4 regions of the Sphingobium sp. BS19 genome follow, and region 3 is predicted to be linked to each of the others. Evidence: predicted binding sites of a transcription regulator. Region 3 holds the regulator's gene; each other region holds the start of a gene.
The links. Region 3 encodes LexA, which represses DNA repair genes until DNA is damaged. Its sites were predicted from a motif close to GTTCCNCNCTTGTTCT; they were not measured.
Positions count from the first base shown of each region.

Region 1: radA (DNA repair protein RadA) is a predicted target of LexA. The motif match lies at 2,349-2,364, and genes of this name have one in related genera.
Region 2: QMG56_RS09600 (MmcB family DNA repair protein) is a predicted target of LexA. The motif match lies at 3,265-3,280, and genes of this name have one in related genera.
Region 4: QMG56_RS04355 (ImuA family protein) is a predicted target of LexA. The motif match lies at 5,621-5,636, and genes of this name have one in related genera.

Region 1 is NZ_BSEF01000005.1:227,791-235,706, reverse strand. Features, by position in the region: gene QMG56_RS07285 (iron-sulfur cluster assembly scaffold protein) at 1-338, opposite strand, end outside; gene QMG56_RS07280 (CvpA family protein) at 387-899, opposite strand; gene radA (DNA repair protein RadA) at 948-2,315, opposite strand; gene QMG56_RS07270 (endonuclease/exonuclease/phosphatase family protein) at 2,424-3,128, shown strand; gene QMG56_RS07265 (patatin-like protein) at 3,168-5,522, shown strand; gene QMG56_RS07260 (hypothetical protein) at 5,555-6,007, shown strand; gene dnaJ (molecular chaperone DnaJ) at 6,056-7,183, opposite strand; gene dnaK (molecular chaperone DnaK) at 7,325-7,916, opposite strand, start outside.
Region 2 is NZ_BSEF01000007.1:53,866-61,781, forward strand. Features, by position in the region: gene dnaQ (DNA polymerase III subunit epsilon) at 1-206, shown strand, start outside; gene hpf (ribosome hibernation-promoting factor, HPF/YfiA family) at 310-903, shown strand; gene QMG56_RS09580 (PTS sugar transporter subunit IIA) at 1,060-1,527, shown strand; gene QMG56_RS09585 (PaaI family thioesterase) at 1,505-1,990, shown strand; gene QMG56_RS09590 (DUF1491 family protein) at 1,987-2,322, shown strand; gene QMG56_RS09595 (cell wall hydrolase) at 2,502-3,164, shown strand; gene QMG56_RS09600 (MmcB family DNA repair protein) at 3,291-3,773, shown strand; gene QMG56_RS09605 (prephenate/arogenate dehydrogenase family protein) at 3,777-4,685, opposite strand; gene QMG56_RS09610 (histidinol-phosphate transaminase) at 4,685-5,806, opposite strand; gene QMG56_RS09615 (homoserine O-acetyltransferase) at 5,906-7,060, shown strand; gene metW (methionine biosynthesis protein MetW) at 7,057-7,647, shown strand; gene QMG56_RS09625 (TetR/AcrR family transcriptional regulator) at 7,644-7,916, opposite strand, start outside.
Region 3 is NZ_BSEF01000002.1:36,013-43,928, forward strand. Features, by position in the region: gene trpD (anthranilate phosphoribosyltransferase) at 1-924, shown strand, start outside; gene trpC (indole-3-glycerol phosphate synthase TrpC) at 921-1,709, shown strand; gene moaC (cyclic pyranopterin monophosphate synthase MoaC) at 1,706-2,179, shown strand; gene QMG56_RS02610 (molybdopterin molybdotransferase MoeA) at 2,176-3,348, shown strand; gene lexA (transcriptional repressor LexA) at 3,568-4,263, shown strand; gene QMG56_RS02620 (hypothetical protein) at 4,291-5,025, opposite strand; gene QMG56_RS02625 (helix-turn-helix transcriptional regulator) at 5,022-5,228, opposite strand; gene QMG56_RS02630 (DUF2975 domain-containing protein) at 5,228-5,734, opposite strand; gene QMG56_RS02635 (Glu/Leu/Phe/Val dehydrogenase dimerization domain-containing protein) at 6,405-7,454, opposite strand; tRNA gene QMG56_RS02640 (tRNA-His) at 7,576-7,652, opposite strand; gene QMG56_RS02645 (HU family DNA-binding protein) at 7,896-7,916, opposite strand, start outside.
Region 4 is NZ_BSEF01000003.1:157,988-165,903, forward strand. Features, by position in the region: gene QMG56_RS04340 (error-prone DNA polymerase) at 27-3,344, opposite strand; gene QMG56_RS23330 (DUF6504 family protein) at 3,388-4,176, opposite strand; gene QMG56_RS04350 (DNA polymerase Y family protein) at 4,181-4,939, opposite strand; gene QMG56_RS04355 (ImuA family protein) at 4,860-5,591, opposite strand; gene QMG56_RS04360 (hypothetical protein) at 5,968-6,273, shown strand; gene QMG56_RS04365 (hypothetical protein) at 6,428-7,168, shown strand; gene QMG56_RS04370 (SOS response-associated peptidase) at 7,383-7,916, shown strand, end outside.

The DNA.
Region 1 (7,916 bases), on a different contig from region 3:
GCAAGGACGGACAGGCCCGGCCAGAAGGCGAGGTCGTCGTCCGTTCCGGCAAGATAGGCAGCCAGCTTATCGCGGGCTTGCAATAGCGCATCGACATTTTGGCCCACGGCATTGGCGGCCATCAGGGAGGCGGAGGCCTGCCCAAGGGCGCAGGCGCGCACTTCCAGACCAAGGTCTGCGATGTTTCCGGCGTCGTCCATCCGCACGTCCACGGTCACGCGGCTACCGCAAGTTGCGGAGCGGCGCTCGACGCTGGCGTCGGGGTCGGCAAGACGCTCGTGGTGCGGAATGCTGGTGGCAAGCCGCAATATGTCGGTATTGTATAAGGGAGCACTCATCTTCGCCCATGTAGGCGACATTGATGTCGGATAGAAGGCGTCGCGTGATTATTGCGCGTCCGTTCCACCCGTGCGGCGCTCTTCCAGAAATTCGCTGATCGCGCGCCCGCTGGCATCGAGGAGCGGGAAGGTGCGCGAGGATTTGAGCCAATCGGGACGCTGCGACCCGCCGCCATAGATGGTGTCGTGCACCAGCGTGAAAGCCAGGAACAGCAAAGTCACGCCGATCAGGCCTTTGATTGCACCGAAGCCGCCGCCCAATACCCGATCTACAGGGCCGAGGATCGATTTGCGCGTGCGTGCGCCCAAAGCGCTGGCGATGAATTTGCCGATGGCGAAGGTCGCGCCAAATACGAGCACAAAGGCAAGCGCAGCCGCGCCGCTTTCCGTTCCGACATATTCGGTGAGGATTGCCGATACAGGTGCATGGAACAGGCGGATGGCGAACACCGCCAGTACCCAGGCGATCAGCGACAGTGTTTCCATCACGAAGCCGCGGAACAGCCCCAACACTGCGCCGCCACCGACGATAAGCAGAACGAAAATGTCGAGAGCGGTCATGGCCGTGGACTTAGAAGGTTAGAGGCAGGGAGGGAAGAGGCAACTCTATCATCCTCTTCCAAGCATATGATCGACGAACTGTGCCAAGGTGCGATAGCCGCTGAGCGTGATGCCCTTTGCGCCATCCGCCACCGAAGCGGGGACGAGGGCACGGTCGAAGCCCAGTTTGGCGGCTTCGCGCAAGCGCATGGGTGCGTGCGCGACGGGGCGAATTTCCCCGGAAAGCGCGACTTCGCCGAAGAGAACGGCATCGGCAGGTATCGGCTTTTCTGCAAGCGCGGAGATCAAGGCACCGGCCACAGCCAAATCGGCGGCAGGATCGGATATGCGGTATCCCCCCGCGATATTGAGATAGACTTCGCAGGTCGAGAAGCTGAGGCCGCAGCGCGCCTCCAGCACCGCAAGGATCATGGCAAGGCGTCCGCTGTCCCATCCCACGACCGCGCGGCGGGGCGTTGCGCCGCTGGCGAGGCGGACGGTGAGCGCCTGTATCTCGATGAGGACAGGGCGGGTGCCTTCCAGAGCCGGAAAGACCGTCGCGCCCGTCACCGATTCGTCGCGATGCGTGAGGAACAGGGCGGAAGGATTGCTGACTTCGGCTAGCCCTTCCTCCGCCATCGAAAACACCCCGATTTCATCGGTGCCGCCAAAGCGGTTCTTGATCGCGCGCAGGATGCGATATTGATGGCTGCGCTCGCCTTCGAAACTGAGCACCGTATCGACCATATGTTCGAGCACGCGGGGACCGGCGATGCTGCCGTCCTTGGTCACATGGCCAACCAGCACGACGGCAGTGCCGCGTTGTTTGGCGAAGCGGATCAATTCCTGCGCAGAGGCGCGGACCTGACTGACAGTGCCCGGTGCGCCTTCGATCAAGTCGCTGTGCATCGTCTGGATCGAATCGATGACGAGCAGGGCAGGGGGCTGGCTTTCGCCCAAGGTGGTCAGGATGTCGCGCACGGACGTCGCGCTGGCCAGTTGGACAGGGGCGCTGCCGAGGCCGAGCCGCTGCGCGCGGAGACGCACCTGATCGGCCGCTTCCTCACCGCTGATATAGGCGACCGACAGACCGCGCATGGCCATCCGTGCCGCTGCCTGCAACAGCAGCGTGGATTTGCCGATGCCCGGATCGCCGCCGATCAATGTCGCCGATCCCGATACGAGACCGCCGCCCAAAGCGCGGTCGAATTCCGCGATGCCGGTGCTGGCGCGAGGCGGCAGGGCAATGGCGCTGTCGAGGCCGATCATCTGCAATGCGCGTCCTCCAGTCTGGAGGTCGTGCTTGGCGGCGAACACGGTGTCGCCCGCTTCTTCGTACAGGCTGTTCCATTCGCCGCAGTCGTCGCACTGCCCCTGCCAGCGCGGGGCGATCGATCCGCATTGCTGACACACGAATTTACGTTTTGCCTTGGCCATTCCCAAATCCCGCTAAATCCCGTCCTTCATATCAGAACATATGCGGAACACTAGTCCTGTTTGCGCTGATGGGTGGAAACATAGCGGACATTGAGGCATTGGACGATCATGGGACAAACCACCTTTCGTGTCGCCACCTACAATATCCGTAAAGCCATAGGGACGGATCGCCGTCGCAGTCCGGAGCGTATCCTGGACGTGCTGGCCGAACTGGATGCCGATGTCGTGGCGTTGCAGGAGGCAGACCGGCGTTTCGGCCCGCGCCTTGCCGCCATTCCGGCGCGCTTGCTGGAGAGCCACAGTCCATATCGCGCCGTGCCTCTGGATGTACGGGTGGAAAGCATGGGCTGGCATGGCAATGCCATATTGGTGCGCAAGGACATGGATGTTCCTGCGCATGATATCGTCCATCTCCCCTGCCTGGAACCGCGCGGTGCGATCATGGCCGAAGTGACGACGCCGGTTAGCCCGGTACGGCTGTTCGGGATGCACCTCGACCTGTCGGGATTGTGGCGCCGTCGGCAGGCCGCCGCGGTCATCCATGCCGCCGGCGCGCGCGATGCGATGCCGACGGTCTTGATGGGCGATCTCAACGAATGGAGCGCCGACCGGGGATGCCTGGCCGATTTCGCGCGGCATTACCGCTTTGCGCCGTGCGGACGCAGCTTTCATGCACGGCGGCCTGTCGCGCGGCTGGACAGGATTATGTATTGTGAGCGGCTGACATTGAGTGCTTGCGGCGTCCATGAAAGCGCAGCGTCGCGCAAGGCGTCTGACCATCTGCCGATCTGGGCTGAATTCGCTCTGGCTTAAGATCGTGACATTCCTCCCTGCATTTGCGATGCGTCGCATATGAGGGAGAAGGAGCTTCGGCTGGCGCTGGTATGTTATGGCGGGATCAGTCTCGCCATTTACATGCACGGGATCACCAAGGAAATCTGGCATCTGGCACGGGCCAGCCGGGATTTTCATGACGGCATTGCAAAGGATGATCCGCATGGTAGCTCGCGCACCGTCTATCGCGATCTGATTGCGGATATCGAAGCGGAGACGGGCACCAGACTGCGTATCCTGCCGGACATCATTGCGGGGGCGAGTGCGGGCGGGATCAACGGCATATTCCTGGCGCAAGCCATAGAGACAGGCCAGTCGCTCGATCCGCTGACCGCGTTGTGGATGGAATATGCCGATATAGACCGGCTGCTCGACCCCGATGCGCGTCCGGCGGCGAAGTTCACGAAATTCTGGGCCTCTCCGCTGGTGTGGATGGCGGCGCGGCGGCCGGGTGACGCTGTGGAGCGAACGGTCGCGCCCGAGACACGGGAAGAAGTGCGGATGAAGCTATCGCGCTTTATCCGGTCCCGCTGGTTCGAGCCGCCCTTTGGCGGGGCGGGGTTCAGCAACATGCTGCTCGACGCCTTCGATGCGATGGCGAGGGAGCCTGCCGGTACGCCGCTATTGCCGCCGGGGCATCCGCTCGATCTGTTCGTGACGGTCACCGATTTCGAAGGCTATCCCGAGAGTCTGGAACTGCATAGCCCGCCGCATGTGATCGAGACCGAGCATAGGTTGTCTTTGGGCTTTTGCGCGCGCGGCCGGTCGCGCGATGAACGAAATTTTGCCGATCCCATCGAATTGGCCTTTGCGGCGCGCGCCACGGCCAGCTTTCCGGGGGCCTTTCCGCCTTTCACGGTGCGCGAGCTGGACGGCGTACTGGAAGAGCGGCAGCGGCATTGGCCGGGGAGGGAAGCGTTTCTTAAACGGGTGTTGCCGCGCCACAGCGCGCTGGGCAAAGCCGAAGACGCAGTGCTCATCGATGGGTCTATCCTTGCCAATGCCCCGTTTGCGCAGGCTATCGGCGCGCTGCGCAATCGCCCCTCGCGTCGGGAAGTCGACAGGCGCTTTGTCTACATCGATCCCAAGCCGCATAGCCGCAGCATAAAGCTGACGCGTAGCGGGGAGGCGCACGAATTGGCCGAGGGGGAAGTGGCGCCGCTGCCCGGCTTTTTCCGTACAATCTTCGGCGCGCTCAGCGATATTCCGCGCGAACAGCCCATCCGCGACAATCTGGATGCCATCGAGGGGCGGTCGCGGCGCATCCTGCGGATGCGGCAGATCATCGACGCGCTGCGTCCGCAGATCGAGCATGACGTGGAAAGCAGTTTCGGCGGGACTCTGTTCCTCAACCGTCCGACACCGGCGCGACTGGCAGGCTGGCGGGCGAAAGCTCAGATGCGGGCGGCGGGCGCAGCGGGCTTTGCCTATCCCGCTTACGGCCATTTGAAACTGTCGGGCATCGTCGATGACATTGCCGACCTGTTGTTCCAGTTGGGAGCGGACGATAATGCCGGGCAGCGGGACGCGACACGGCAGGCCATCTGGGGTCATGTACGCGACGCGGGGATCGATCAGCTAGGCGGCGATCGACGCGACAGTGCGAGCCCGGAGACGGTGCAGTTCTTTCGCGATCATGACCTGAGTTTTCGGGTGCGTCGCCTGCGCTTTATGGCGCGGCGGTTGGCGGAAACGCTGGAAGTGGAAAGCGAGGCAAGCGCAGATGCGCTGACTGCCATGCATGATGCGATCTATGGCGGGTTGGCTGTGTATCTGGAACGCGAATCCGCCGAATATTATGGCGATACGCTGGCCGATGCCGCCGGGCGGGTGCGCGCCGATCCGGGGAGTGTGCTGACCGCTTTGGCGGCGGCACGCGATTTGCGCGCGTGCGACGAGGCGGCAGAGTTGCTGCTGTCCGATGCTCTGTCCGAACTGCCCAAGGCGGAGCGTCGGCTTCTATTGCTCGCTTATCTGGGTTTCCCCTTTTACGATATCGCGACCCTCCCGCTGCTGCAGGGGGAAGGACTGGACGAATATGATCCGGTAAAAGTCGACCGTATTTCGCCGGAGGATTGCTCGGCGATCCGCCCTGCCAATGCGGCGGCGACGTTGCGGGGGATGGAATTCAACAACTTTGGCGCCTTTTTCAGTCGGGCCTATCGCGAGAACGATTACCTGTGGGGGCGGCTGCATGGAGCTGAGCGGCTGATAGACATCGTGCTTTCGACACTGCCTGTAGGTATCACGCTTCCTGCCGACACCGTCACCCGCTACAGAAAAGCAGCGTTCCATGCGATATTGGATGAGGAAGAAAAGCGGCTGAGTCTGGTGTCGGATTTGATCGCGAGCCTGCGGAGGGAAATTGGGTGAAGCCAGGGTCGGGAAGGGCGATAGCGGTGCTGATGCTGCTGACATCCGCCTGCTCCCGTTCGCCCGCCGAAGATACGGTGCAGAACGAGACACCTGCATTGGCGGAAGCTGCCAAGCCGGCAGTCGAGTCCGCTCGCACGGAGGAGGCGCCCGAAGCTCCGGCGGTGGTTGCGAAGATTGCAACGACTCCGGTGCCGGATTTGCCGCAAGACGAGACGATCGCCAACAGCACGCAAGACGCCATGCCCTTCCCAGATGAAGTCACGGATTTCATGGTCGCCCGCGACGGATGCGACCATTTTCGGGGCGAGGAGCCCTATGACGAGGAGCGTCGCGTCTTTCTGGAGGACAACATTCGTACGCTATGCACCGGCAGCGACGTCAAGCTGGCGGACTTGCGCAAACGCTATCGCAAGGACGCCGAGGTGATGTCGGCGCTTCACGAATATGCAGACAAGATCGAAACGCCGCCGTCGCCGGAATGATACTGGTCGCAGGGGTGGCACGTGACCGCCCCCGCGTTCACCGGGTGATTATCCCAGCATATCCTTCAGCTTGCTGAAAAATCCAGTCGATTGCGGACATTCCTCGCCGGTTTCCGTTTCACGGAAGGCTTCGAGCAGTTCTTTCTGCTTGGGCGTAAGGCGTGTGGGAGTCTCTACGTCGATCTGTACGACCATGTCGCCATGACCACGACCGTTGAGAACCGGCATGCCTGCGCCGCGCTGACGCAGTTGCTTGCCAGACTGTATTCCCGCCGGGATGCGGATTTCATGGCGCTCGCGGTCGAGGCCGGGGACTTCGATTGTTCCGCCCAGGGATGCAGTCGTGAAGCTGACAGGCGCGCGGCAGAACAAGGTCGTGCCTTCGCGCTCAAAGATGCTGTGCCGCTCCACGTGCAGGAAAATGTAGAGATCGCCTGAGGGTGCGCCGCGCGGTCCGGCTTCGCCTTCGCCCGTCAGGCGGATACGTGTGCCTTCGTCGACGCCTGCGGGAATGTTGACCGAGAGCGTCTTCTTCTTGTCCACCCGACCTTCGCCGCGACATGTGCCGCAGGGGCTTTCGATGACCTTGCCTGCGCCGTGACAGGATGGGCAGGTGCGTTCGACCACGAAAAAGCCTTGCTGAGCGCGGACCTTCCCATGACCGTTGCAGGTGCCACAGCTTTTAACGCCAGTGCCAGGCTTTGCACCCGATCCGTCACACGTATCGCACGGCGCGGAAACTTCCACGTCGATCGCGGTCTGCTTGCCATGATAGGCATCTTCCAGACCGATTTCGAGATCGTAGCGCAAGTCTGCGCCGCGGCGGCTGGCCTGACGTCCGCCGCCGCCGAAACCCGACTGGCCAAAGATCGTTTCGAAGATATCGCCTAGGTCGGAGAATCCGCCTGCGCCGCCGCCAAAGCCGCTCCCGCCACCCGGTCCGCCATTCTGGAAAGCAGCATGGCCGAAGCGATCATAGGCTGCACGCTTCTGCGGATCGTTCAGCACAGCATAGGCTTCGCTGACCGCCTTGAACTTCGCCTCGCTATCCGCGCATCCCCCGTTCTTGTCGGGGTGATATTTCATCGCCAACTTGCGATAGGCGCTCTTTAGAGTCGCGCCGTCAGCCGTGCGATCGACTTCCAACAGCTCGTAAAAATCAACTTCGGTGCTCATAGTGCCCTCACCCCTTCAAGGGAGAGAGTTGGAAGGGAAGGCTGCGCACGCCCATGTTTGCCATGTTCACGCTTTAGCCACCGACTTCCATCCCCCTCTCCCCGACCCTCTCCCCTGAAGGGGAGAGGGGGGAGTTTTTCCTTACGCTTTGCTGTCTTCGTCTACTTCGGAGAATTCGGCATCGACCACGCCGTCATCTGCCTTGGCTGCCGTTTCGGCACCCGGCGAGGCACCGGCGGCCTGCTCCTTCTCGTAGATCGCTTGACCCAGTTTCATGGCAATCGTCGCCAGTTCCTGTGCCTTTGCCTTCATTGCTTCGATGTCGCCGCTTTCGACGGCTGACTTGGTCGCAGCAACGGCAGTTTCGATTTCCGACTTGAGCGACGCATCGACCTTGTCGCCATGCTCTTCAAGCTGACGCTCGGTCGTGTGGATCAGGCTTTCCGCGTTGTTCTTGGCTTCGGCGGATTCACGACGCTTCTTGTCTTCTTCGGCAAACTGCTCGGCATCGCGGACCATCTGATCGATGTCGGAGTCGGACAGACCGCCCGAAGCCTGGATCTTGATCTGCTGCTCCTTGCCGGTGCCCTTGTCCTTGGCGGACACGTTGACGAGACCGTTGGCGTCGATGTCGAAAATGACTTCGATCTGCGGTACGCCACGCGGTGCAGGCGGAATGCCGACGAGGTCGAACTGACCCAGCAGCTTGTTATCCGCCGCCATTTCACGTTCG
Region 2 (7,916 bases), on a different contig from region 3:
AATTGACCGGGGGAAGACAGATCGGTCTCATACTGGCCGACGAAGGTACCGGACAGGCTGACGCGATGGAACGCAGCCTTGTTTCGACCGTTCGTCCGGTCCGTCCGGCACGGCCGCATTGCGCCAGTGCCGAGGAACTGGAGCGACATGCAGCGTTCATCGCAACGCTCGACAAGCCGCTCTGGCTAAGCGGGGCAGCGGCCTGATTGGCTGCTCCGTATATATCCGGACTTGCCCTTCCTGGGTCGGTCCGGAACGTTCACCGGCCCGTCTTCCCCGACGGACCGGCTCGTAGAAGGAGAAGGCAAAATGGATATTCGTGTTTCCGGACATCAGGTCGACACGGGCGACGCGCTGAAGCAGCACGTCTGGACGCGGCTCGAAGCGGTGGCCGAGAAATATTTCGCGCGCGCCATTTCCGCGCAAGTGACTTTCAGCACAGCGCCGCATGGCGCTTTCCATTGCGATATCGTTTCCCATGTGATGACTGGCCTCATCCTTAAGGGTGCCGGCGAAGCCCAGGATGCGCATGTTGCTTTCGATCAGGCGGCTGACCGCATCGAAAAGCAGCTTCGTCGCTATATGCGACGCCTCAAGGATCGCCATACGCAGACCGCTGCCGCGGAAGACAAGCGCAGTAACGGTGTCGATGCCCTTGCGTTCGATGGTGCAGGTTACACGGTTTTTGCACAGCCTGAAGACAATGAGGAGCCTTCGGACGCGCCATTGATCGTCGCGGAAACGCGGGTCGATATTCCCGAGGCATCGGTGTCTGACGCGGTGATGATGCTCGACCTGCGCAACACCAATGCGTTGCTGTTTCTCAACGCGGGCACGTCTGCCTATAACATGGTGTATCGGCGCAACGATGGGACCATTGGCTGGGTCGAACCTCGCGTATAATAGCTTGTATGGGGCCGGGACATCATTGTTCCGGCCCACCTTTATTGACGTTCTGGCCGTCGGGGTCTACGGGCCATGCTTTGGTTCAGCGATGGCGTTCAGGATTGGTCAACACCGGTCTTTATAGAATGTGCGATTGACCCCATTAGGTACGACATGGTCCATTTTGACGATATATTAACGCCTGAAGCGCTGGCTACCAGCGTTTCGGTCAGCGGCAAGAAGCAACTTTTCCAAAAATTGGGAGACATGGCGGCCACCAATTATGGTTTGGCTGCAGACGTTGTGTTCGATCGATTGACTGAGCGTGAACGTCTGGGTTCGACTGGTTTTGGCGGTGGCGTCGGTATTCCCCATGCCAAGATTCCGGGGCTGGATCGGGTATGCGGTCTGGTGATTTTGCTGGAATCTGCCATTCCATTCGACGCGGTGGATAACGCGCCGGTGGATGTGGTGTTCGCTCTTCTTTCACCTCTCGATAGCGGGGCTGAGCATTTGAAGACGTTGGCGCGGGTGTCACGCTACCTGCGTAACGATGCACAGATTGCACGACTCCGGGGTGTCGGATCTCGTGAAGCGCTGTTCGCTTTGCTTTCGGGTAATGAGGCTCGTGACGCTGCCTGACGACGCTACGCCGCCCAGTGGGGAAGCAGCGCATTTTCGTGCGCTGGAGCAGCTCTATCGTTCGGCGCCCATCAATAGCTTGTTTCGTTCCGATTTGACGATCTCGAATGCGGGCGTATCGCATATCGACTTCGACGTTGATGAAACGCTGTTCCATGCTGCCGGTGCCGTACATGGCACCGTGTATTTCAAGATGCTGGACGATGCGGCTTTTTACGCTGCGAACAGTCTGGTCAGCGATCGTTTCCTTCTGACCACAAGTTTCAACCTACTGTTTACGCGCCCGATTCATCCGGGGCGATTGCGTGCCGAAGGGCGCTGGATCAGCGGGAAGCGCCGGGTCTATGTGGCCGAAGCGAGCCTGATCGACAGTGAAGGCGAGGAAGTCGGGCGCGGCACCGGCACTTTTATGCGGTCGCAATTTCCGCTGTCATCCTTGCCAGGATACCGCACCGCAGCATGACCGCGCGTTTGGCCACCCATATGCTGGTAGGTGCGCTTATCAGGCGGGTGCAAAATGAGGGAGGCTTTGCCATGGTCCTCCATCGCGGCGATCCGATCAGTGGCGTTATCCTGCTGCAATGTTTGGAAAAAGGCGAACAAACCGGCCTGTTTGAGCGTATTTCGGATTACACTGAGGGCTACACACTTGCGTCCTGTGGGCCAAAGGAGAGCTCAGCGCCGCACGAGATGGCAGAATATATTGCCCGTCGTCGCAGGTCCGATCCCGATCTATGGTTAATAGAGCTTGATATCGCGGATGCGGAACGGTTGGCCGCTGAATCGCTCTGTTGATCGTTGACTCCCCGGAACGGTCCATTCATAGGCGCGCCGACGCCAACGCGCAGGTTGCCGCAATTTCGTTCAATGGGGGGCGAAAACGGTAAACACGCAGACGGGGGGCGACCGGACGCAAGATAAGCTCGATACGGGCACGGTGTCCTGGCCGACTCACCGCATTATTCTGGGTTAGAATGAGTTTCCGTTTGAAGGCCGCAACACTGGCCGCATTTACTTTGTCTGCACTTGCCGCTGTAATGGCAAGTGACGCTTCCCAAGCGGCAGGATCTAACGAGACTATTCCCGTTACGCTCCGCGCGCTTCCCAATTCAACCGCTCCTCAGGCTGCAGGCGTTACCTTCGCCGCGCCGCAGGAAGTGGTTCAGCCAACCAGCACGACATCAACGTCCCAGTCGGCAAATGTTTCCCAGGACGCCCAGACTGCGTCCTCGCTTGCTGAGCTGGTCGACGAGCAGACGCTTCCCGCTGACATCAATGACGATATGCGCTGCCTGGCCAGTGCCGTCTATTATGAATCGAAAGGCGAGAGCCTGACTGGACAGCTCGCCGTAGCCCGCGTCATCATCAATCGCGCCCGCTCGGGCCGCTTTGCGGACAGCTTGTGCGGCGTCGTGCGTCAGCCCAGCCAGTTCAGCTTCGTGCGTGGCGGCAGCATACCGCAGCCGAGCACGCAGACCCGCGACTGGCACGAAGCCGTCGCCATTTCCCAAATCGCTATCAACGATGCCTGGAAGAACCCAGCCGAAGGCGCCCTGTTCTTTCATGCGCGTCGCGTATCCCCCGGTTGGGGCAAAGCACGGCTGGCCTCCATCGATAATCACATCTTCTATCGCTGAGATAGCTACCCCAGCCCGTCGCTTTTGCTGACAGTGGTCGTGGGAATGCGGGGAGAGCAAAAAAAGGCCGAGCAGGGATACCGGAATCGGCCTTTTATTTGTTCACTTCCTGTTCTAGTGTGAAGCATGGCTTCCATTCTTACAGATTGCCCTCCGGGAACGGCGCTGGCCGTCACGCGCGGGGTTCTTCGACTCTTTCAGCGCCACGACTTGTTCGGTATTTCCGAAGTGCCTTTGCCCAACGGGCGCCGCGCCGACATCATGGCGATCGATCTGGCAGGGCATATCGTCATCGTAGAAATCAAGTGCAGCCGCGCTGACTTGCTGGGTGACGCGAAGTGGGCGGACTATTTCGAGTATTGCGATCGCTATTTCTGGGCTGTACCGGCGGGCTTTGATTTGGCGCCGTTCGAAAGTGAAGTGCTATGGCCAACCCGCACCGGGTTGATCGTCGCGGACCAATATGATGCGGAAATCATCCGGCCTGCCCCGACGGAGCCGCTGGCGGCAGCGCGGCGCAAGGCGGAAACATTACGATTTGCCCGCCGAGCAGCCCGGCGCCTGACGGCACTGTCCGATCCCGATTATGCGGCCGAGATCGGCTTTTAGGACTCAGCCATGCGCGCGGCCGAAATCGGGTGCGGGATCGTCCTGCCCCTCTTCGATGATCGAACGGCGAATGGCGCGCGTGCGGGTGAAGAGGTTGAATAGTGCGTCGCCATCATTCCAGCGGATCGCGCGCTGCAAGGCAGACAGATCTTCCGAAAATCGCTGAAGCATTTCCAGCACCGCATCCTTGTTCGACAGGAATACGTCGCGCCACATGGTCGGATCGCTAGCCGCGATGCGCGTGAAGTCACGAAAGCCACCTGCGGAATATTTGATGACTTCGGATCGCGTCACGTTTTCCAGATCGCTGGCCGTACCGACGATGGTGTAGGCAATGAGATGCGGTAAATGGCTGGTAACGGCGAGCACCAGATCGTGATGCGCGGCATCCATGATTTCGAGGTCTGCACCGATTCGCTTCCACAATTCCGATACGCGCTCGACGGCGACAGGATTGGCGTCCGCTGGTGGCGTGATGATGCACCAGCGACCTTTGAACAAGCTGGCAAAGCCCGCTTCCGGTCCGCTGTTTTCGGTGCCTGCGACGGGGTGCGCCGGGATAATCGGATTATTGGGGAGCGCAGCCGTCAAAGCGGCAAGTATCTCCGCCTTACACGATCCTACGTCGGATATGATCGCATCGGCGGGCAGGTCGTCCGCAATGTCAGTGGCGACTGCCGCCATTGCACCCACCGGCACGCACAGTATCACCAAATCGGCATCCGTAACGGCTGCGCCTGCCGTATCGGTGATGTCGTCGGCCAAGCCGATCCGCCGCGCGGTCTCTCGCACTTCCGCGCTCGCATCGTGCCCGGTGAGTATTACGGTTGGCATCTCCGCGCGGATCGCGCGCAGGAGCGACGATCCGATCAAGCCCAAGCCGATGATCGTCACACGGGCAAAAGGCAACATCAGGCCGCTTCCACCAGGCTACGGACGATGCGCGCGACGTCGCGTGTCTGGTCCTCGGTGCCGATGGTGATGCGCAGACCGTTGGAAAGCCCCTGCCCCGGCAGCCAGCGCGTCGCATAGCCTTCGGCCATCAATCCGTTCAGTGCCTCTTCGGCCGTCAGCGTGCCTTCGAACAGAATGAGCAGGAAATTCGCCTTGCTCGGCACGACGCGCAGTCCATGATTGCTCAGTGCCGTCATTTCCGCCGCCAGCCATTCGCGCCAGCGCGTGTTATGTGCGCGGCTTGCGTCGATCCATGCATCGTCCGCTATCGCCGCAGCCGCAGCGGCCTGCCCAGCCGTCGTTACATTGAATGGCGCACGGATGCGATGCAGCACGTCTATCACCGGCTGCGCGGCATAACCCCAGCCGATGCGCTCTGCGGCAAGCCCATGAATCTTCGAGAAAGTACGTGTCACGAAGACATTGCCTGCGTCGCGCGCCAACGCCAGCCCGCCATCGTCCTCTTCGGGCTCCAGATATTCGGCATAGGCCTGATCGAGAACCAGCAATATGTCGGATCGCAATCCGGCATGAAGGCGCGCGATTTCGGCGACTGACGTCATGGTGCCTGTCGGGTTATTCGGGTTGGCAAGAAAGACGACACGGGTGCGGTCGGTCACCGCTGCCAACAGCGCGTCGACATCGGTCGCATAGTCCTGATCAGGTGCGACAACCGGTGTTGCGCCGACACGCCGCGCGGCGATATCATACACCGAAAAGCCATAGCGCACGTATAGCACTTCATCCCCCGGCCCTGCATAGGCGCTGGCGGCGAGGTGCAGCAGTTCGTCCGAACCGGTACCATATATGATACGCGCAGGATCCAAACCATGCTTGGCGCCTATCGCTTCGCGTAACCGGGTTGCGCCGGGATCGGGATAGGTGGTGAGGTCTACACTCGCCGCATCAAACGCGGCACGGGCGCTATCGCCGGTTCCCAGAGGATTTTCATTGGCGGAAAGCTTGATGAGCGGGCGGCCATCGGCGCTCGATGCCTTACCCGGTACATAAGCGGAGATACCCAGGATCCAGTCCTTGGGTTGCGGCGAATTCAATGTCGGTGATGGGGTCTTTGTCATGGCCCGCGCTTTAGCGGGAAAGCCTGCGCTACGCAAAGGGAGCCGAATCGGTGTGGTGCAATGATTGACAGCTTTCTCCGCGCACCCTAGCGGCCAGATATGGCTACCGTCCCTGCACCCAGCGACAGCCGCTTCGGCCTTGGCCGACAGGTGCGCTTGTCCGGCCCGCTACGGCTGGACAGCGGTGCGATGCTGACGCCGGTCGATATTGCCTATGAGACGTACGGGACGCTTAACGTGGACCGATCGAATGCGATTCTGCTGTGCCATGCCCTTACTGGCGATCAGTATGTCGCCTCACAGCATCCGCTGACCGGCAAGCCCGGTTGGTGGTGGCGTATGGTCGGCGAAGGCAAGCCGGTCGATCCCTCCCGACACTTCATCGTGTGTGCCAATGTGCTGGGAAGCTGTATGGGATCGAGCGGCCCCGCCAGCGTCGATCCGACGAGGGATGAACCCTATGCGATGCGCTTTCCCGTCATCACCATTGGCGACATGGTGCGGGCGCAGGCATTGCTGCTCGATCATCTGGGCGTAGATCGGCTGCGGGCCGTCATCGGTGGGTCGATGGGCGGGATGCAGGCGCTGACCTGGCCGACAATATTCCCCGAGCGAGTCGAATCGACGGTCGTCATCGCATCGACTGCTCGACACAGCGCACAGAATATCGCGTTTCACGAAGTGGGGCGGCAGGCGATCATGGCCGATCCACGCTGGCGCGGCGGCGACTATTATGCCGATGGTGATGTCCCAAGCGCGGGACTGGCGGTCGCACGCATGGCCGCGCACATAACCTATCTTTCCGAAGCTGGGCTGACGGAAAAATTCGGGCGTCGGCTTCAGGCGCGTCCCGATAGTCCCGGCGGGCAAAAGACGTTCGGCTTCGACGCGGATTTCCAAGTGGAAAGCTATTTGCGGCATCAGGGACTGAGCTTCGTCGAGCGGTTCGACGCGAACAGCTATCTCTATATCACTCGCGCCATGGACTATTACGACATTGCCGAGGATCACGAGGGCAGCCTCGCCCGTGCCTTTGCCAAAACGAAAGCGCGCTTTTGCGTGGTCAGCTTCGATACCGACTGGCTGTATCCCACAGCGGAATCGCGTGTCATCGTCCACGCGCTCAATGCGTCAGGCGCGCAAGCCAGTTTCGTCGAACTTGCCAGCCCTTTCGGTCACGATGCATTCCTGCTTGAGGCACCGGAACTCAATCGCGTAGTCGACGGCTTCTTACGGGCGGGGGAACAGAGATAGAGGTGCTACGCCCTGATCTGGCGCTGATTGCGCGCAATGTCACGCCCGGGGCACGGGTGCTTGATGTCGGCTGCGGCGATGGCGCGCTGATGGCGGCGCTACGCGACCAGCGCAACGTCGACGCACGCGGGTTGGAGATCGACCCGGTCAATGTGGCATCGGCGGTTGGGCGCGGGCTATCGGTGGTCCAGGGAGACGCGGACACAGACCTGCATTATTATGGCGAAGGGAGTTTCGATTATGCGATCCTGAGCCAGACGCTGCAGACGACGCGCCGCCCCGACCGGGTTGTCGAGGAACTGATGCGCATCGGCAGTCAGGCGTTTGTCAGCTTCCCCAATTTCGCGCACTGGCGCGGCCGACTGTCGCTGGCCTTTGGCGGTCGTATGCCGGTGACACGGCTGCTACCGGATACCTGGTACGACACACTCAACATCCACCACCTGACGATCGACGATTTTCGGGCACTGGTGAAGGATCGTGGCTGGTCGATCGACGGTCAGTGGTTTCTGAATGGCGTCAAGGAAACCACGCATACCAATGCGAACCTGTTCGCGCAGCATGCGGTGTTCCTGCTGCGACGTTAAGCGCCGATACCTCGCGCGAGCATGTCGTTTGCGATCCGGGCAACGTCTTCGGGAGTTTCGCTTTCGTCCCACACGCCATAGCGCAGGCCCAGAAAAACGTTCATCCCCATAATCGCCCATGCATGGACTTCGTTGACGTCTGAGCGAACTTCACCTCGTTCGGCAGCAGTTTTCAGGCGGCTCGTAATGCGTTCGGCGGTGGTTTCGTAGTGCGTTCGATAGGCCGCCTGATCAACGAACTCCGACTCGTCGATGATCCGGTAAATTTC
Region 3 (7,916 bases):
CTCGACGGCGGCTCGTCGGACGAAGACATCGCCCATTTCCTGATCGTCATGAGCGATAGGGGGGAAACCTCCATTGAGATCGCTGCCGCTGCCGAGGCAATGCGCGACCGGATGATCCCTATCTCCGCACCTGCCAATGCCATCGATGTGTGTGGAACCGGCGGCGACGGGCACCACACGCTCAACGTGTCCACCGCGGTAGCCTTGGTCGTGGCCGCCTGCGATGTGCCAGTCGCTAAACATGGCAACCGCGCCGCTTCGTCCAAATCCGGTGCGGCTGATACGCTCGAGGCCCTCGGCCTCGATCTGACCCGCGCCGCAGAACTTGCCGAACGCTCTCTGGCCGATCTGGGCATCTGCTTCCTGTTCGCGCAAAATCACCATCCTGCCCTCAAACGCCTTGGTCCGATCCGTAAGGCTCTGGCCCGCCGCACCATCTTCAACCTCATGGGTCCCCTCGCCAATCCGGCCAAAGTGCGCCGCCAGCTTATCGGCATCGCGCGCCCCGCTTACGTGCCGATCTATGCCGAAGCGCTCGCGATGCTTGGCGCGGACCGGGCGATGGTGGTCTCGGGCGACGAAGGACTGGACGAACTTTCCGTCGCAGGCGGCAACGACATTGCCGATATTACGAGTAGCGGGATCGTCTCCATGCGCCGCTGGTCGCCTACCGATGCGGGCCTTCCTGCCCATTCGATCGACGCCATCCGTGGCGGCGATGCCACCCACAACGCCGCTGCCCTGCGCGCACTGTTACAGGGCGAACCCGGTGCCTATCGCGATGCCGTCCTCTTCAACGCCGCCGCAGCGCTGATGGTCGCGGGCGCCGTGCCAGATTTGCCCACGGGCGTCGAAGAAGCTGCCGAAGCCATCAACAAGGGGCTGGCCAACGCCCTGCTGAACTGCTGGATAGCGTACACATGACCAACAAACTCACCGAAATCTGCGCAACCAAGCGCGAGGAAGTTGCCGCGCGCCGCAGCGCCATCGCCGTCGCAGACCTACACGATCGGGCGCTGCATCAGACCCCGCCCCGCGGCTTCCGTCAGGCGCTCGACCGCAAGGCCAGCACCCGCTACGGCCTCATCGCAGAGGTCAAGAAAGCCAGCCCCTCCAAAGGCCTCATCCGCGCCGATTTCGATCCAGCCTCCCACGCCGCCGCCTATCAGGCGGGCGGTGCGGCCTGTCTCTCGGTCCTGACAGACGCGCCCTATTTTCAGGGGCATGAGGATTATCTCATCGCCGCCCGCGCGGCCTGTACTCTTCCCGTCCTGCGGAAAGACTTCATGGTCGACCCCTGGCAAGTGCTGGAAAGCCGCGCCATCGGTGCAGACGCGATCCTCATCATCGCCGCCGCGCTCGACGATGCGCAGATGGCCGATATCGAAGATGCCGCCCTCGCGCTCGGCATGGACGCATTGGTCGAGGTCCACGACGCTGCCGAACTGGAACGCGCCCTCAAACTCAAATCGCGGCTCATCGGCGTCAACAATCGCGACCTGCGCGATTTCTCCGTCGATTTCGCCCGCACGTACGAACTGGTCGATCGCGCGCCGGAAGGCTGCACCTTCGTCGCCGAAAGCGGCCTCACGACACGCGCCGATCTCAACGCCATGGCGGAGCGCGGCGTCCGCTGCTTCCTCATCGGCGAAGCATTGATGCGCCAGCCCGATGTCGAAGCCGCCACCCGCGAATTGCTCGGCGCATGACAGGCCTCACCCATCTCGACGCCGAAGGCGCCGCTCGCATGGTCGATGTCTCGGCCAAGGCGACCACCGTGCGCGAAGCCGTCGCCACTGGCCGTATCGACATGATCCCCGAAGCTGCCGAGGCCATCGCGCAGGGACTGGTAAAAAAGGGCGATGTCCTCGCCGTTGCGCGCGTCGCCGGGATCATGGCCGCGAAAAAGACCGCCGATCTCATTCCCCTGTGCCACCCGCTCCCGCTCAGCGCCGTGACGGTAGACTTCGACCTCGACGACACCGGCGTCACCGCAAAGGCGACCGCCCGCACCGCCGCGCAAACGGGCGTGGAAATGGAAGCGCTCACCGCTGTCTCGGTCGCCCTGCTTACCGTATACGACATGGCAAAGGCGCTCGATAAGGGCATGACAATCCACAGCATCGCCCTGCTATCCAAAACCGGCGGCAAGTCGGGCGATTGGCACGCAGCACGATGAGCCTGCTCGCCGTAGCGGACGCACAGGCGCGACTGTTCGCGCTGGCCAGTCCGCTACCCCACGAGGACGCGCCCCTCGCCCATTGCACCAACCGCTGGCTCGCATCCGACATAGCCTCCCTACGCGATCAACCCTTCGCTGACCTGTCCGCGATGGACGGATATGCGCTCGCGGCGGGCGATGGCCCCTGGCATGTCACGCAGGAAAGCTGCGCAGGCGGCCCGCTCCCCCGACCGCTCGGCGCAGGCGAAGCCGCGCGCATCTTCACCGGCGCCGCCGTTCCGTTCGGCGCGGACGCCATACTCATCCAGGAAAATGCAACACGCGAGGGCGACACCCTTACCCCCGCGACCGACGACCCCTTGCCCCCCGGCCTCCACATCCGTCCGCGCGGATCGGACTTTGCCAGCGGCGATCTGCTCTTCCCCGCCGGAACCCGCCTCGGCCCGACACAACTCAGCCTCGCCGCGCTCGGCGGATACGGCGCGCTCCCCGTCCACAGACGCCCCCGCATAGCCATCTTGTCCACCGGCAACGAACTCGTGGCCCCCGGCGCGCCTATTCCGGCGGGCAAGCTGCCCTCCTCCAACGCCATACTCCTCGCCGCCATGCTCGCCGCGTTCCCCTGCGATGTCGACGATATGGGCATAATTCCCGATGATCTTGCCGCCATGACGTCAGCCTTCGATGCCCGCCACGCCGATATCATCGTATCGACTGGCGGCGCGTCAGTGGGCGATCACGACCTCGTCCGCCCTGCCTTCGCAGCGGCAGGCGGTACGCTCGACTTCTGGAAGATCCGGATGCGCCCCGGCAAGCCGTTGATCGCCGGAACGCTGGGCAGCGCGACCTTCCTAGGCCTTCCCGGCAATCCGGTATCTGCCTTCGTCACCGCAACCTTGTTCCTGCTCCCGCTCGTCCGTCATCTGTCCGGCGATCCCACGCCCTTGCCGCGCCTCACCACGGCGCCGCTGGCCACCGATCTGGGTGCCACCGGCACCCGCGACGAATATCTGCGCGCCCGGATGACGCAGGAAGGTGCCGTCGCCCTCACCGCGCAGGACAGCGCCGCCACCCGCGCCCTCGCCGCCGCCGATTGCCTGATCGTCCGCTCCGCAGGCTCCGCCGCCGCAGAGAAAGGCACCCCAGTCACGATCCTGCCGATATAATCGGCAATCGCGGCACGTATCGCCCTTGAGCATGTACCTGTTCCCCTGCGAAAGCAGGGGAACAGGGTCTCACGCGCAGTGCTTTGTTGCCCTCTGGCCCCCTGCTTTCGCAGGGGAACGGCATCTTGCATGTCCTCACGCGCATAATCGCCAAACGCTTGACGTGACCCCATGCGTTTCCTATACGTTCCCCGTCCGTTCCAAAGGATGAGGTCTGATATGCTAACGCCCAAGCAGCAAGAATTGCTCACGTTCATCCACAATCGCCTTGAGGAAGGCGGTGTTTCCCCGTCGTTCGAGGAGATGAAGGAAGCGCTCGACTTGCGTTCCAAGTCCGGCATCCATCGCCTCATCAACGCGCTGGAGGAACGCGGCTTCATCCGCCGCCTGCCCAACCGCGCCCGTGCGCTCGAAGTGCTGAAACTTCCCGAAGGACTGGAACGCGCGCGAAAGGCTGCTGCGCTGCTGGCCGCGACCCCTGCGGTCATTCCGCCCAAGGTATCCGTGCCGCATATCCCCATCGCCGCCAACGATGTGATCGAAATCCCGCTGCACGGTCGCATCGCCGCCGGTGTTCCCATCGAAGCGATGGAAGGGCAGAACATGCTGTCCGTCCCTGCGGCCCTGCTAGGTTCAGGCGAACATTATGCGCTGGAAGTCTCCGGCGACTCCATGATGGAAGCCGGCATCCTCGACGGTGACTTCGCACTCATCCAGCGTACGGAAGTTGCGCGCGACGGCCAGATCGTCGTCGCTCTCATCGACGATGCCGAAGCCACCCTAAAATATTTCCGCAAAGACGGCCCCCGCGTCCGCCTGGACCCCGCCAACAGCGCTTACGAACCGCAGATCTACAACGCGCAACAGGTCCGCATCCAGGGCAAACTGGCGGGGCTTCTTCGACGGTATAATTGATGGGTTGGCGAGATGCTGCTATTTCAGTTACTGTAGTTTAGCGTGCCTAACAGCGAACCGCGCTAAAGCATGCTCGGAAACAAACCAAGGTACGCCACAAACGATAGCGCTTAAGTATCCTACGACTATTGTGTCTGCCGCTAATACTATCCATCGTATTACGTGGTGTCCGTTCATTGCGACCATCATCAATGCGTAATGCAAAGTCATTATAGGCAGCAATGCAATTAGATTGAACGCTAACGCCCAAAGAAATACTGGTGCGACCTTTCGGGCTGAACGGACCGGACCGCCGCTCTGACCTATTGAAGCTGCTCGGCTCCAATCGGAAAAGAGCAGACTAAGAACAAATGAGATGATGCTAAGAATCATGACAGGTCTACCGAGCGAGGGCGCAAAAACGGGTAGCCAGATCGTTGGAAAGGTGATTGCAGCTTCGAAAATCAGCCAAGGCGTGAATGTCGCAATGCTTCGACCATCAAAACCGAAAGTTCGTTTGCCATCGCCCCATTCTAACCAGCGAATAACCCAATAGCGCGCTATCAGCACCGACAATATTTTCACGGTGCCGAACGCCATCCTGAGCATGCTATGCTCGTTTGCCTTGGCGCTGGCGAGATCGGCATAAAAGCCTTGGCTATACTCAGCGACGTGCTGCATCGCTTCGGTCACGATCGGTAAGCTGAATAGCACAGGGCAAGCAAAAGCATAGCGCCAGCAACGCACATAGACGCTCCGTAACGACCATAGCATGGCGTTCACTCCAGCTCGAAACTCAGCAAATCTCCCGGTTGGCAGCCAAGCTCCCGACAGATCGCTTCCAATGTTGAAAAACGGATAGCCTTGGCCTTGCCTGTCTTTAGGATCGAGAGGTTTGCCAGCGTGATGCCGACGCGATCTGCAAGGTCAGTGAGCGTCATGCGCCGCTGCCAGAGAAGATCGTCAAGTTGCACTCTGACAGGCATCAAACTGTACCCTCCAGTTCATCCTGCATAGCTGCTCCCTGTGTAAAAACATGGGCTAGAACAAAAAGAAGCAGTATCGCAATCCATCCGGTTGCAGACGGTCCCCAACCAAAAGGCGCGTGATTAACGAGATGGTTGATTGTGCGAATTGCAAAAGCGAAGCCGGTGTCAAGAATCTGAATTACTAATAAATACCACGCCATAGCTCGGAGCCGTGAGCCATTTGCCGACACAAACGGCTGACCTGCTACGACAGAATCAAGGATGCACAGAATTTGGCGGAAAATTCGATCTACGGCTACGCTGGTCGTAATGCCTATCAGTAGGATGGTCACAACAATCTGCTTAAGGGTGTCAGCGTTGCCCGGCAAAGCAACCCGTTTCACGCGATCTGCAGCAAGCGGAACGTCCAGCAGCACGCAAAGGACGGTTAAGGTGAAGAACGCAATTGCCACCCAATTGGCGAAGGTCAACACCACAATCGAAAGCCGAGTCGCACGCAGCATGACAATCCCGATGCCTGAAATTATTGAATATCGATATATCATGAATTGATAAACGGCAACCTCAGATATTCCCCTGTCCTACACACACCCCACTCCGCTAAACCCCGCCCGTGCTTAGCCCGTTGCCCTGCACGAAGTCCTTGTTCGCGTATCCCCTCTCGCCTCTGCGCTCATGACGCAAAGGCACGACAGCCAGGCGGCAATTTGACTGCACTATGTGCATTCTGGCGACATTCGTGCGGCCGAATAGGACCGCAGCGCCTCATGCTGCAACAACACTAAGTCTCTCAGGCGGGGAGCCTGTGGCTGGCCTGAGCCTGTGCGGCGAGGGAGAAATACAATGATGGCATTAGACGGTGCTGACCACATGATCCATCCCGTTCCCCGGCGAAGGCCGGGGAACAACCTAGAACCACAGTCCACCATGTTCCTGCGCAGACAGGAACATGGAAGCGCGCGCGTCGGGCTTCGGGAAGTTTCATCCGGGATCTAACCCCGGACAGCCACAATGGGTGGTGACGTAGTGGGGCCTTTGAGGCTTTCCGCGAAAATCTTCGCTCGCCACCCCTCCCTATGACACGCCCACGGGGAGGTAACGTAGTGTCACCTTTGTAACCTTCCGAGCATCGACAGCCCTCAAAACGAAGCCGCGCTCAACCGACCGACGCGCTTACCCGCGCCCGATCAGCTTCTGCGCCATCGCATCGGCGACATCGGCCGCCGGTCGGCCGCTTGCAGCACTCTCCGTCCAGATCGCGCGCAGCCGGTCGGGAATCATCTCGATCCGCCCGTTCACTTCATCTCGGTCGCCCTGCCCCAGATATTCAAGGGCGACGTTGATGATCCCGCCTGCGTTGATGACATAATCCGGCGCATACAGGATACCGCGCCCATGGAGCCGCGCTGCATCCGCAGGGGTCGCAAGCTGGTTGTTGGCGCCGCCCGCGACGATTCCCGTCTTAAGCAAAGGAATACTATATTCATTCAGGATCGCACCCAACGCATTGGGGCTGAACACATCCGCTTCCACGCCGATGATCGCCTCAGCTTCAACGGCCTCGCCACCCAGCTCCGCCGCCAGCGCCTTGGCCCGGTCGCTGTTCACATCGGCCAGCGTCAGCTTCGCGCCATCCTTGGCCAGATAGCGGGCAAGGCCGCCGCCTACGCTGCCAACGCCCTGAATGGCGACATGCACACCCGCCATGTCGCTTTTGCCCAAGGCGTGCCCGACCGCAGCCTTGACGCCCAGATAGATGCCATAGGCGGTGAACGGCCCCGGATCGCCGCCCGCATCACCGGCCGCGACCGGCAAGCCGGAGACGTGCCGTGTCCCCTTGGATATCGTAATCATGTCGCTTTCGGAAATGCCGACATCCTCCGCCGTCACGTAACGACCGCCAAGCGAATCGACCGCGCGCCCGAACGCTTCGAGCATTGCAGGCGTTTTGGTTTTCGCCGCATCTGCCAGGATCACGCCCTTTGCCCCACCCATGGGAAGCCCCGCCATGGCGTTTTTATAACTCATGCCGCGCGACAGCCGCAGCGCGTCGGTGATTGCGTCGGTCCGGTCGGCATAATGCCAGAACCGCGTGCCACCGGCACCCGCACCCAAAGTCGTGGAATGAATGGCGATAACAGCCGTCAGGCCGCTAGCCCGGTCACGAAACAGGTGGACACCCTCATGGTCGTCAAAGTCAGGCAGATCCCAGGCAGCGGTCATATGGTCCTCGTAATAAAATTACTGAACCACGCAATAATGCGCCGATGCGGGAAAAGCCACCCGAAAACGCGATGTGCCGCGCGCTTTAGCGCAGCGGCGTCATGCGCAAAAATAAAAATAATGGGGCGACCGATGGGTCTTGAACCCACGACCTCCGGTACCACAAACCGGCGCTCTAACCAACTGAGCTACGATCGCCACACCCGCGAATTGCGGGGAAGACGGCCCATAGGGCGCAGCGGACCCAACCGTCAAGTACGCATTTGCGGCCAATGCACGGCTTGTGCCGTCGAAGGGCCGAAAACGGAAAAAGCGGGGCACCGTGCCCCGCTTTTCTCCAGCCCTAGCCACACGTGCCAACCGCTCGGCGAGATTATCGCCGACCGCTCGTCACTACGACTGAGAGATGTTGCGCCTGTCGCCTTTCGTCGCAGCGGTCGTTTAGTTGACGGCGTCCTTAAG
Region 4 (7,916 bases), on a different contig from region 3:
ATGCCGATCGCGTCACCTCCGTCCGACTACCTAAAGTCCCGCGGCTTGATCTTGATGCCTTCAGTCTGCTGGCCCGGCACGATGCCCGATCCCAGTCGAAAATCAGGAATGTAAATCTCCCGGATCGGACGTCCCAGCGGCTTCTCGACCGGATCACGCGAGTCAGGCGCCAGGCCGCTCTTGACTACGTCGGCGCGACCGACGCGGTAGATGTCGGCAACATCGCTTCGGCTGCCAACGCTCGCAAGCATGGAGGACATGTCTTCCAGCCGCTGGGCGATGACATGGATCACTTCCCCTTCGCGCTGCACCTGGCCGCGCACGCCCATCATGGATGCGCCGAGCACGGTGCGACGGTTCTTCTCGAACACCGTGGTCCAGACGACCAGATTGGCGACATCACTCTCGTCTTCCAGCGTGATGAACATGACGCCCTTGGCGGAACCCGGCTTCTGGCGGACCAGCACCAGTCCGGCCAGGTTGATCCATCGGCCGTCCCTGATCGACTGCAAGTCAGCGCAGCGGATCATGTTGCGGGCTTTGAGTTCTTCCCTAAGGAACGCCAGCGGATGGGCGCGCAGCGACAGGCCGGAGGCACGATAATCCTCCACGACTTCGGCCCCTTCGGCCATGGGCGTAAGATGCACCTGCGGTTCGATGGCTTCGGCGCGTAATTTGCCTTCGCGCTCGTCCGCCGCGGCAAAAAGCGGGAGCGCGGCGTTGCCCAAGCCTTGGACGCCCCACAGGCTTGCGCGCCGGGAGAGATCGAGCGATCCAAAGCCGTCGGCTTCGCCGATACGATCGAGCGCGCCGCGCCCAACATTTGCGCGGCGCTGGAGCTCCTCGACACTGGTGTAGGGCTGGTCACCCCGTGCCGCGACGATCGCAGCGGCATCGCCGTTGGACAAGTCGCGCACCATGCGCAAGCCCAGCCGCACCGCCTTGTAGCGACCGCGAGCGTTTTCGAGCGTGCAATCCCAGCGGCTGTGGTTGACATCGATGGGGCGTATCTCAACGCCATGCCGGCGCGCATCGCGCACGATCTGCGCGGGCGCATAGAAGCCCATTGGCTGCGCGTTCAGCAGCGCGGCGCAGAAGGCGTCCGGATGGTGGCACTTCATCCAGCTGCTGGCGTAGGCGATTAGCGCAAAGCTGGCAGCATGGCTCTCCGGAAAGCCATAGGAGCCAAAGCCCTCAATTTGGCGAAAGGTCTTCTCGGCGAAGTCATGATCGTAGCCGCGCTTCACCATCCCATCGATCAGCTTGTCACGAAAATGGCTGACGCCGCCGGTCAGCTTGAACGTCGCCATTGCCCTGCGAAGTAGATCGGCTTCACTGGCAGTAAACCCCGCGCATTCGATCGCGACCCGCATGGCCTGTTCCTGAAACAGCGGCACGCCCAGCGTCTTCTCCAGCACCCGGCGCAGTTCTTCGGTGGGATAAGTCACTTCCTCCTCGCCATTGCGACGGCGGCGATAGGGATGGACCATCTCGCCCTGTATCGGTCCAGGACGCACGATCGCCACCTGGATGACCAAGTCGTAGAAGGTGCGTGGCGCCATCAGCGGGATCGACGCCATCTGCGCGCGGCTCTCGATCTGGAACACGCCCAGCGTGTCTGCCTTGCGGATCATCGCGTAGGTGGCGGGATCTTCGGCGGGGATCGTCGAAAGATCATGGCGTATCCCCTTGGCGCTTTCCAGAAACTCGAAAGCCCGCCGCATGCAGGAGAGCATGCCCAGCGCCAGCACATCGACCTTCATGAAGCCCAGGGCGTCGATGTCGTCCTTGTCCCACTCGATCACCTGCCGATCGTCCATCGCGGCGGGTTCGATCGGCACCAGTTCGTCGAGCCGGTCGCGGGTCAGCACGAAGCCGCCGGGATGCTGCGACAGATGCCGCGGCGTATTGATCAGCGTCTTGGCTAATTCCAGCGTCAGTGCCAGGCGGCGGTCGGCGAGATCAAGGTTCAGTTCCTGCGCATGGCGTTCTTCGACCCCTTCGCGACTCCAGCCCCATACCGATGAAGCAAGACCTGCGGTCATATCTTCGGAGAGACCCAGAACCTTGCCAACTTCGCGCACCGCGCCACGGGCGCGGTAGCGGGTGACGACGGCGGTCAGCGCCGAACGGGTGCGACCATAGGTTTCGTAGATCCACTGGATCACTTCCTCGCGCCGCTCATGCTCAAAATCGACATCGATGTCCGGCGGCTCGCGTCGCTCGGCCGACACGAATCGCTCGAAGAGCAGTTCGGATCGCACCGGGTCGATTGAGGTAATGCCGAGCACATAGCAGACGGCCGAGTTGGCGGCAGAGCCGCGCCCCTGGCACAATATACCGCGTGAGCGGGCAAAGGCGACGATGGAATGAACGGTCAGAAAGTAAGGCGCATAATCCAGCTGCGCGATCAGTTTGAGTTCATGGGTCAGTTGATCGCGGACCGGCTTGTCGATGCCGTCTGGATAGCGTTCCGGCGCTTTCTCCCAAGTGAGCCGTACGAGTTCCTGCTGCGGCGTGCGACCGGGCACGCGAATCTCGTCCGGATATTGATAGCGCAATTCGTCGAGGCTGAAGGTGCAGCGCGCTGCCAGTTCGGCGCTGCGGGCAACAGGGCCGGTGTCCTTCAAATAGCGGGGGAACAGCCGCTCCATCTCTTCGCCGCTTTTCAGATGCCGGTCTGCAAACTGCTCGCGGCGATTACCCAGTGCATCGATCGTGCATTTCTCGCGGATGCAGGTCACGACGTCGTGCAGTAAGCGGCGATCAGGGGAATGATAAAGCACGTCGCCCGTCGCAACGGTCGGTACGCTGGCGGCAGCAGCCATGATGGCAAGATCGCGCAACCGAATAGCATCGCGCGGTCGGCGGCGCAGCGTCAGCGCCATATACGCGCGATCCCCGAACATGCGGGACAGGCGTACAAGCGCCGCCTGCGTGACCGTGTCCGCACGATCTGGGACAAGCATGGCGAGCAGTCCCTCCTGCCAGGCCTCCAGCGCTGCCCAATCGAGGTGGCACGCGCCTTTCCCTGCCCGCTCTTTGCCGATGGTAAGCAATCGGCACATCCGGCCATAAGCGGCGCGGTCGGTCGGATAGATCAGCAGCGCGGTGCCGTCGATGAGATCCAACCGGCAGCCGACAATCGAACGCACGCCGGTGGCGCGCTGCGCATCCCATGCGCGGACGATTCCGGCGACACTGCTGCGGTCCACCACCCCCAGCGCCGGCAGTCCCAGCAGCGCGGCGGCGGAGAACAGTTCCTCCGGCGAGGACGCACCGCGCAGGAAGCTGAAATGCGTCGTCACCTGCAATTCGACATAGGACGATGCTGCACCGCTCATCATGCGCTGCGACGACAAGAACTGCGGCGTGATCCACGATGGATCATGCAAAGGCTCCGTGGATGAACCAGCGCATCGGGCCCGTGGCGGGATTTGTCCCGTCGCCCATGCGAAATAGCCAATAACGGCCGCCGGTTTCGGTCTCGACCTGATAATAATCGCGCACGGCAAAGGGCTGTTGCGCTTCATGGCCCCGCTCGCGCCACCACTCGCCGTGCAGCCGCTCGGGACCATCGGCCTGCGTGACCTTGAAGCGCTTGCCCCTCCAGACGAACATCGCAGGAGGATGGTCGGGCAGCATCGCCATCACGTCCACCGGCTGGGGCGGATGCAGCATCCGGCACGGGCGTGGCAGTGTGTCGTCCCAGGCGACATCGTGTGGCGCGCCAGCCGCCGGCGCCATGGCGACCGATCGCTCGGGCATGGCACTGGCCTGCGGCGTTAACCGGTACAGACTGCGCTGGCCGAAGCGGTTGGCGAGGGTGTCGACCAGCGCCGCAAGGTCCGGCCCACCTTGGACGAGGCTCTGCAGACTTTCGCCTTGGCTTGGCCGCAATGGCTCGATCAGCGACGCGACCAGTGTCATGGCTTCGATACCAAGCCCGGGATCTACCGTCTCGATTCGTGCCGATAGCAGTTTTGCAAGATGCTGCCCGTCGCGCGACGGCACGGCGGTGCCAACGCGGACCGCCTGTATCTGTCCGTCAACACGATGGAAGTAGCAGTCGAGCCGGCGCGCGCCCTGACCGATATGCCCAAGATGCTCGACTATCTCCGCGGTAAGGTCACCCATCACCTGCGTAAAGGCTTCTGCCGTCGACAAAGGCTCCATGAAGTCACGGCGGCTGCTCGGCAGATGATCGGGAAAGATCGGCTGCAGTGGTTCGGGTACAAAGCCCAGCGCCTGATCCAGCCGGCGGTGCAGATTGCGTCCGAACCTTTTTGGCGAGCGGTCCACGCGGGGTGGCGATGATCTGCTCGACGCGCTCGAAACCCAGCTTGCGTAGTCCATCAACGGTCACGGCATCCAATCGGAGGCCCGAGATGGGCAGTAATGCCATCGCGTTGCGATGCTCGCCGGGCAGGATGGTCGTCGGCCTGCCGGAGGGCACATGCCGCGCGACTGCGTGCGCGCATCCTGCCGTGTCGGCAACCGCGATCTGTACGCCAAGCCCATTGGCAGCGACACGCCGGTGCAGATCCTTGAGCAATGCGCGCTCATTGTCGAACCGCTGTGCGCAGCCAGTGATGTCGATCCAGATGCCGTCCGGCGGATCGGGTGAGACAATCGGCGAATAGCGTGTCCCTGCCCATAGGGTGAGGCGACGCAGCCCTTCCCAATCGGCGTCCGGATCGGCATCGACGATGTGCAGGTCCGGGCTAAGCATCCGCGCCCGCGTGATCGTCATGCCGGGCATGATGCCAAGCCTGCGCGCTGCCTGATCGACCGACGCGATGATGCGCCGCCCGTGGTCGGGCATTGCTGTTACCAGCGGCAGCTGTGGCTTTCCCGCTTCAGGCGGCGACTTGGCGGTCTTCCGCCGCAGCCGGTCTGTCGACCAGTGCGGCAGGAAGAGCGATACGACCCTGCGCATCAGCCCCCTCCACGATCCAGCTGTACGGTGTGCCACCGCGCACGCGTTCCAGCGCGACATGCCAGCGTGGTCGGCCGAGGCTTGGGATACCCAGCGGTGCACTTGGATGCGCGGTAATGCGCCAGCGCGTCGCAGCCGCCGTGCCCTCTGCCAGCGCCGCGGGCATGGAGGCGCGGCGGAATACGAACGCCGTCACGCCCGAGGCTTCGGCGGCGAGTTGCAGCCGCTTTGATGCCGTCGTCGAATAGCGGCTGACTTCGCCGACGACAGCAGCAATGCCGGCGTGGCGCAGGCATTCTTCCATGGCGAGCAGGACATTGGTGTCGCTGCCAGCCTCGACATAGACGACCCGGTCCGGGTGCAATCCGGCCAGATGCAGGGACGGAGCGAACAGGTCGCGCCAGCGCAGGCACCAGAATACTGGCCCCTCCATCCTCGCCAGCATGCCCCCCAGGAAGATCGTGGCACTGGCATCATCGGCCAGATCGACGCTGCCTGCGATCTCATGCAGCGCGCCCGCTGCAATGCCGCCGCCCGGCAGGCGCTGATCTATCGTATCAACGCCGAACGGCAGAACTGCATGCCGTGCCGCCACGCCTTCGATCGCGGCGATATGGCCACGCAGAGTATCGATGACGGTGGATTGGCGCATGACAGGTCAAGACTCAGAAGTGGCGTTACGTTCCTCTTATGTTCTTATTGCGCGAGGCGTTCGTCAAGTCGCCCGACCGCGACGTACCAAGCAACAGTGGCGCAAATCCGCCATTCCGATGCACATAAATTTTTCTACGCCGGCCTTGAAAGACGCAGAAGTGACTTGGTGTGGCACGGTATGATAACGCACCAATGGCATTGCCAACTGGCTGAATTTTGTGACACAATTATGATAGTCGATTATTCACTCTCACGACAAAAACTTATTGCTGCACAAGTGGAGGCGCTGTTCTATTAGCGATATAGTGGCTCCTACAAGATAATTTATCTGATGTGACTTGTCGAAGACCCGGTTTCGCTCTATATTTGATTTTGTGGAACCTGAATCTTTGATCAACAGCCAAGCGCTTGCAGAAAAGATGCTCCAAGACAATAAGATTACCCCGATGGGGAAGGTGTTGCTCATCGTCTATCGACTAATCAAAGCAGAGGAAGAGCGGCGCAAGGGCGTGTGGGGACGAATTCGCCATCTTGCAACCACTCTACTCGGTTTGTTGGCACTCGGCATTTTGATCGACTTGTTTATACGGACCCGCGATCTGGTACATGATGCTGGTCACGTGATGTACACGGCGCTCCGGCATCTGAGCCACCCCCCTGCACATTGGGACGCTCCCTAACTTCAGATCATTACCGCAGAATTGTGCGTGTGAGCCCATGAGCTGCATGCATTACTGAAATGCGGGCGTTGGACAACGACAGTAGCGATATCGCGCGATATCGCCAGACATCGCGCGATATCGCGCGTGTCGCTCGCCCGCCGCAGAAGCGAGAATGACGATGAACACGAACGAGATAAAGATTACCCAGAAAATGGTGGATGCGGCCGCAGCCGCAATACAATCAGAGGAAGCTTGTACGCCAGCCAAAGTCAAGGGCTATCAAGTGGCGAAGAGGCTTGGCTGCAGCGCGGGCGGTAAGCTCTATGAGATGCTTGCAGACTGGAGGAAGCGGCAGGCACAAATTGCTGGCTCGTCGCACATCTATGTGCCGCCTGAAGCAGAAAATACATTTCAGGAGGGGCTCAAGCAGTCGAACGAGACATTGTTGGCCATATTCAGGCGGTCGACTGACGCAGTCGCACAATACTATCATGGGCTTGCCCAGTCGAGCATTGCGGTAGACCGGCAGCGCGCTGAGCAGGCCGAGGAAGAAAACGCCGACATCATCGAGCAATTATGTAAAACGGAAAACGATCTCAAACTGGAATGGCTCAGGACGGCCAAGCTTGATGAGGATCTCAAAGCAGCGCAACGTCGTAACGAAAGGCTAATGGGGCACCTCGAAGAGCTTAGATTGAATGGCGCGATGGCGGCCAGCAGCAAGCGCGAAGCGGAGGTGGCTTTGCAAGAAGAAGAAGAAGAAGAAGAGCGATCCCTGTTTCCCCTCGGTGGAGAGGCAGGTGATATATCGGCCGACCGACCAGTAGACGTGAAGATTTCGAAAGTCGATCCAACTGACACGCAGCTTCCATTTCAGTCGCATACGGAACGTTCGCCATCGAATGGCAGTTAGACCTCTGCCTGATGTCATTGCCGCACCGCCTCGTCTTGAGGCGGCGCGGCGGATTGCCTGGTGAGATCTTGCACCCATTGATCATTGCACGATCGTTGAGTGTCGTAGAATGACGGCACTCTATGCAGCCCACTCCTTCGCCAGCTTTCCTTTGGCTGTCCAACACTGTCATCCGGCCCTTGGCGGATTGCATGGGCCATGCCATTAACGGTGCGTGTGCAATCTTTACCAGGCCAAGAAACCTGCCGCGGAAATTGCCGCCTTGTTCAGCGCGCAAATTCCGACCCCCTTCAACGCGGCGGACGAGACGGTGCCCGGCTGGCCCGGCATGGTGGTACGCGAGCAGGCTGGCGAGCGTATCCTCCAGTCGATGACGTGGGGATTTCCGCTACCGCAGAAAAGCAAGCGTACTGGCTTGCCGATCAAGCCGCTGCCGGTGAACAACGTCGCTGATGTAACGAAGCCAATGTGGCGCGGCATTGCGCCCAAGCCGCACTGGCGCTGCCTGATCCCGGTCACTGCCTTTGCCGAAGCCGAAGGCGAGAAGGGCCGCAAGACACGGACATGGTTCCGGGTGAAGGGTGAGGCCGTGTTCGCCTGGGCAGGATTCTGGCGCGAGAGCATAGAGTGGGGATCGGTCTACACGGGCCTCATGACCGACTGCAATGAGGCAATCCGCCCGATACACGATCGCATGCCGGTGCTGCTGATGCGGCATGAATATGACCAGTGGTTGCATGGCACGATC